Regions from separate parts of the Bacillus sp. JJ1127 genome, predicted to be linked through region 2. Evidence: a T-box and tRNA genes for the amino acid it is inferred to sense, from the RefSeq annotation. Region 2 holds a T-box; the other holds one or more tRNA genes.
The links. The T-box of region 2 lies ahead of serS (serine--tRNA ligase). A T-box ahead of a tRNA ligase gene usually reads a tRNA of that ligase, here a tRNA-Ser.
Positions count from the first base shown of each region.

Region 1: it has a tRNA-Ser gene. The T-box ahead of serS (serine--tRNA ligase) is inferred to sense a tRNA for this amino acid. The anticodon was not compared.

Region 1 covers NZ_JBALQK010000082.1:5,572-8,790, reverse strand. Annotated here, with positions in the region: gene serS (serine--tRNA ligase) at 47-1,321, shown strand; tRNA gene V7183_RS09750 (tRNA-Ser) at 1,477-1,569, shown strand; gene V7183_RS09745 (DUF3797 domain-containing protein) at 1,736-2,107, shown strand; gene V7183_RS09740 (deoxynucleoside kinase) at 2,143-2,811, opposite strand; gene V7183_RS09735 (deoxynucleoside kinase) at 2,814-3,219, opposite strand, start outside.
Region 2 covers NZ_JBALQK010000137.1:1,599-4,817, forward strand. Annotated here, with positions in the region: partial or broken gene V7183_RS14115 (IucA/IucC family protein) at 1-186, shown strand, start outside; partial or broken gene V7183_RS14120 (TIGR03943 family putative permease subunit) at 293-622, opposite strand; T-box leader at 950-1,180, shown strand; gene serS (serine--tRNA ligase) at 1,287-2,561, shown strand; gene V7183_RS14130 (GTP-binding protein) at 3,124-3,219, shown strand, end outside.

The sequences.
Region 1 (3,219 bases), on a different contig from region 2:
GGACGGGAGTTTTTTGTGTTTTATAAAACAAAAGGAGGAATATATAATGCTTGATATTAAATTTTTACGTGCGAATTTTGAAGAAGTAAAAGCAAAATTACAGCATAGAGGCGAAGATTTAACTGATTTCGGTCGTTTTGAAGAATTAGATACAAGAAGAAGAGAGTTGCTTGTTCAAACAGAGGAATTGAAAAGTAAACGTAATGAAGTATCTCAACAGATCTCTGTGTTAAAACGCGAAAAGAAAGATGCAGAGGCACTAATTTTAGAGATGCGTGAAGTAGGAGAAAAAGTAAAGGATCTTGACAATGAGCTTCGTATAGTTGAAGAAGATTTAGAAAGATTAATGCTTTCTATTCCAAATATCCCGCATGAATCTGCACCAATTGGTGAAACAGAGGATGATAACGTGGTAGCTCGTACTTGGGGAGAGGTAAAAGAATTTAACTTTGAACCAAAACCACACTGGGATCTTGCAACTGATTTAGGGATTTTAGACTTTGAGCGTGCTGCTAAAGTAACAGGAAGCCGCTTTGTATTCTATAAAGGTGCAGGTGCAAGATTGGAACGTGCTTTAATTAGCTTTATGCTGGATCTTCATACTGATGAACATGGGTATGAAGAAGTGTTACCTCCGTATATGGTAAACCGTGCAAGTATGACAGGAACGGGGCAGCTTCCAAAGTTTGAAGAAGATGCGTTCCTTATTGAGAGTGAAGATTACTTCTTAATTCCTACAGCTGAGGTTCCTGTAACAAATATGCACCGTGACGAAATCTTAAGCGCAGAGCAATTGCCAATTCGTTATGCAGCATTTAGCTCTTGTTTCCGTTCTGAAGCAGGATCAGCTGGACGCGATACACGCGGTTTAATCCGTCAGCATCAATTTAATAAAGTTGAGCTTGTGAAATTTGTTAAACCAGAAGATTCTTATGAAGAATTAGAAAAATTAACAAATGATGCGGAACGCGTGTTACAATTATTAGGTCTGCCATATCGTGTTATGAGCATGTGTACAGGAGATTTAGGATTTACAGCAGCGAAGAAATACGATATCGAAGTATGGATTCCAAGTTATGGAACATATCGTGAAATTTCTTCTTGCAGTAACTTTGAAGCTTTCCAAGCAAGACGTGCAAACATTCGTTTCCGTCGTGAACCGAATGCAAAACCAGAACCTGTTCATACATTAAATGGATCTGGTCTTGCGATTGGACGTACAGTTGCAGCAATTTTAGAAAACTATCAACAAGAAGATGGTACAATTATAATTCCAGAAGTTCTTCGCCCTTATATGGGAGGAAAAACAGTTATTAAGTAAATTAAAACTTTCATCGGTATGAGTGATTGGTAATTACAGGTGTTGTCAGTAGCAACATAAAGGGAAAGGAAAAGTAATATTTTCCTTTCCTCATAATTTATGATAGTAGGGTTGACTAACTGTTTTTCTTTTGTTATTATATTTGATGTCAATATGGAGGTATACCCAAGTCTGGCTGAAGGGATCGGTCTTGAAAACCGACAGGTGGCGAGAGTCGCGCGGGGGTTCGAATCCCTCTACCTCCTCCAGATATAATTGACAACAGCGCATATAAGTGGAGATTGGAGAACTCGTTACCAACACGTAACGAGTTTTTATTTTAAAACCAATCAGAAAGTATGATGTAAGGCTATTATCGCCTTAATAAACACTCATATTCCGATGATTATCTTCATAGATATGAAAGGAGTCAACATGGATCTTATTATACAAACGTTTCCTTTAGATGGAAAAACTTTATACTATGTACAATGTCCAGTCTGTAAGAACAATAGAATTTTAAATAGTGGTGCAAACGTATCGTGTATTATAAGTGATGATACATTCCGTAAGCTTTGCGGTTGTACTTGTAATGTGAAAAAAGCAGAAGCACCGAAAAAAACTGCGAAAAAAGAAGCAGCTCCAAAACGTACTGGTAAAGTATTGACAGCAGTTATTAATGGGAAAGAAATGACTGTTAAAGAAATTGCTGAAGCGTATGATATTAGTACGAGCACTGTTCGTCAGCGTATTAATGCTGGGAAGTCAGAGAGCGAAATTATTGCTTCAACGAAAAAGAAAAAGTAAATTAATAGGAAAACCCGTGCATATGCACGGGTTTTTTATTTTACAAGTTTGCGTGTTTGTTTTAAGAAATGACCAATTTTCTTAATGATCGGTTCAATTGAATCTTCACCTTTTAAAATATCGTATTCATTAATATTTAAGCGTAGGACAGGGCATGAATTAAAGTTATTAATCCAATTTTCATAACGTCCGTGCATTTCTTTCCAATATTCAATTGGTGTTTGTTGTTCCATTGGGCGACCACGTTCTTGAATACGGCTAACAATATCATCAAAGGAACCTTCTAAATAGATTAATAAGTCTGGATGTGGGAAGTAAGGTGTCATAACCATTGCATCGAACAATCCTTTGTATGTTTCATAATCTGTCTCTGTCATTGTTCCTTTTTCGTGATGCATTTTTGCAAAAATGCCAGTATCTTCATAGATAGAACGATCTTGTACAAAGCCTCCGCCATATTCAAAAATTCTTTTTTGTTCTTTAAATCGCTCCGCTAAAAAATAAACTTGTAAGTGAAAGCTCCAACGTGTGAAGTCAGCGTAGAACTTATCTAAATATGGATTAGAATCCACTTTCTCAAATGATGTCCGGTAACCTAAAGCGTTAGCAAGTGCAGTTGTCATAGTTGATTTACCCACACCAACCGTACCAGCGATTGTAATTACTGCATCATTGGGTATATCATATTTTTGCCTTAAATTCATTGCTATTTCGTCCCCTTTAAGAGTGTATTTTGGAGGGTGGATAAAATTACATTTAAGTCATCGCTATTCTTTACGAAATCTATATTATCTCCATTAAACTTCAAGACTGGGATATCGGGATGATCCTTTTTGAAAGTTTCCATTGCTGTTTCGTAATCTTTAGTGAGTTGTAGTAAGTAATTTGGATCCATATTTTTTTCGAATTCCCGCCCGCGCATTGCGATTCGTTTTTGCAATGTTTCAAGGCTTGCTGTTAAGTATACAATGACATTTGGTACAGGCATATCCTGCGTAAGAATACGATAAATTTGCATGTATTTGTCATATTGAACATCTTTTAATGTACGAGATGCAAAAATTAGGTTTTTACATATATGGTAATCCGCTACAACTGGTTTATGTTTCATT
Region 2 (3,219 bases):
AAACGAGTTACACAAAATATTTTTATGGATTTACGCCAAGACATGCGCTATATACAAAATGCAGCTGCGGATTATGATGTTTTCTTTGCAGAAAAGGTAGACTATAAAGCTTTAACGCTCATGCGGATGATGGGTGAAGCACATTCCTACTTTTATGTAAAAGTTGATAATCCATTGTACAAATAATAAAACATCCTTCTTTTCTCATTAGAGTGAAGAAGGATGTTTTACATTCATTTTCCTTTATACATGTTCTGTATACACGTATCTCGATCTACATTACTCTAATCCATTACTGCGGCAGAGCATCATACAGATCTTTTGGCTTTTCGATTTTTTCGACTTTACTTACTTTCACAAGTAGAAATAGCGTTCCTTTATATGTTGTTTCATCTAATAATCCAGTTACTTGTACCCACGTCTCTTCCGGAAATTTTTTTATTTCTTTTCCAGATACAATCATCCCCCACACAGAGGCATCTGCAATACAGCATGTAATACCATACCTAGCAACTACTGTTTTATTCCCTTTCACCTCTTTATCGCTATAAATAAACCTTGTAAATGTAATTTCCTTTCCCTTAAATCCAAGAACATCTTGGCCAATTATATTCATTGTTTGTGTGATTTGAACCATAACTTTGCCGTTCCGGCAAGGTTATGGTTCTTTTTGTTTGCGGCAAACTTATGCTTCCAGGATTTGAATAATATTTTTAATGTCGTTTTTAAAAAGCCACGATGTTTATAAAAAAGTTGCAATGTTTTTGCCTTTTAATTAAAGAGTTCTAAATGAATTTTGATCCACCCTTTTCAAAGTATATTCATTTTATTTATTATAAAATATAAGTTTGTAAAGTAGTTCTGACTATACTTTATTTTAAAGCTACAATAATTCCTTGATAAATAAATAGAATTATTGTAAAGTAATGATAATTAAATTATATATTATTTGAAAGTGATGAAAGGAAGTAGTAACAGGTATTTTTTCTTTTAGAGAGTCGGTGGGTGGTGTAAACCGATAGAAAGAGCTTGTGAATCCGTCCTTGAGCGAAATGTGGAACACTTCAATGTGAGGTTAGTAATCGTTTCCGGTTAAAAACCGTTAATTTTTTAAGTGGAAAGCTTATATTTTCTATGCTTTCAACTAGGGTGGCAACGCGGGTTAACTCTCGTCCCTTTTATAGGGACGGGAGTTTTTTGTGTTTTTTTAGTGAAATTCCCTACCTTAAAAGTTTAACGTGAACGGAGAAGATGGCATTAGTCACTTATTAAAGGAGAGATAAGATATGTTAGATGTAAAAGTATTACGTGCTAATTTTGAAGAAGTAAAGAAAAAATTGATTAATCGCGGTGGAGAGTTTTTTGAATTAGATAAATTTGAAGAATTAGACCAAAAGCGTCGCGAATTGTTAGTAAGAGTAGAAGAATTAAAAAGTAAACGTAATGAAGTATCTGAGCTTATTTCGAAGTTAAAGCGTGAAAAACAAGATGCTGATGAACTTATAATCGAAATGCGTGAAGTAGGAGACAATATTAAAGCGTTAGATGATGAGTTACGTAATGTAGAAGAGGAATTGAATTCTATATTATTGGCATTGCCAAATATACCTAATGAAACAGTGCCTATTGGAGCAACAGAAGATGATAATGTTGAAATACGTAAGTGGGGAGAAATAAACGAATTTTCATTTGAAGCAAAACCACATTGGGAAGTTGCTGAGAAATTAGGATTACTAGATTTTGAGCGTGCAGCAAAAGTAACAGGAAGTCGCTTCGTATATTACAATGGCTTGGGAGCACGTTTAGAGAGAGCAGTAGCTAATTTTATGTTGGATTTACATGTTGAAGAACATGGATATACGGAAGTGATTCCACCGTTTATCGTAAATAGCGATAGTTTATTAGGAACAGGACAATTCCCAAAATTTAAGGAAGATGTATTTATATTAAAAGATACAGATTACGCTTTAATTCCAACAGCGGAGGTACCATTAGCGAACTATTATCGTGATGAAATATTAAATGGTGTAGAATTACCTATTAATTTTACAGCACATACTCCATGTTTCCGTTCTGAAGCTGGTAGTGCAGGACGTGATACGAGAGGACTTATTCGTCAGCACCAATTTAGCAAAGTTGAAATGGTTAAATATACTAAGCCAGAAGAATCATACGATGAGTTAGAAAAATTAACAGCGAATGCTGAAAGAGTACTACAATTGTTACAATTACCTTATCGAGTAATCGTATTATGTACAGCTGATATAGCATTTCCAGCTGCTAAAACATATGACATTGAAGTGTGGTTACCTAGCTATGGAATTTATCGTGAAATTTCTTCTTGCTCAAACTGTGAAGATTTCCAAGCACGTCGTGCAAGCATACGTTTCCGTCGTACACAAGGCGCAAAACCAGAATTTGTACACACATTAAATGGTTCTGGGTTAGCTATAGGGCGTACAGTAGCAGCTATTTTAGAGAACTACCAACAAGAAGACGGCTCAGTTATAATCCCAGAAGTATTGCGTCCATATATGGGGGGAGTAGAGGTTATTAAATAAGAAAGATGTTGATTTGAGATAAAGTTTAACGATTTATAAAAAGTATGGGTGTTTACAAAAAGTCGTACCGTTGTGCATAGAAATTTTTTATTAATTCCTATTAAATTAACATACGCTTCTGGTTTTGATTAAACTTTTTATAAAAACATATCTACTAACAACAAACAACCCAAGCATTTTACCTCATCTTTTTTTCAAAATGTTTGGGTTTCTTCTGATAAAAAATCAAATTTTGTATCATGCTTTTGATCAAACTTTATTACAAACCAACAGCATTCACGGCAAGTTCATGAGTTAAAAAAAGATTTATGGCAATGTTATGCTTCAAATATTACAAGAATGTTCTCTAAAAACTATGCTTTCTGGCAATATTATGGTTCAAATTGTGGCGGATTTATGATTCAAATCACAGTTTGAATATAATTTTTGTCCTCTATTTGTATCTTCTTTTGATTCATTATCGTTTTTTCAAATCGTAATCATTATGATTTATTGTTGCATTTTGTCTCCTTGTCATTTATTATAAAACGTAATGATTACGATTTAATAGGAGGAATATACAATGAAAAGAGTACCCATTACTGTATTAAGTGGTTTTTTAGGATCCGGAAAAACTACTTTATTAAATCATATTTTGGCAAATAAAGAGGGATTAAAA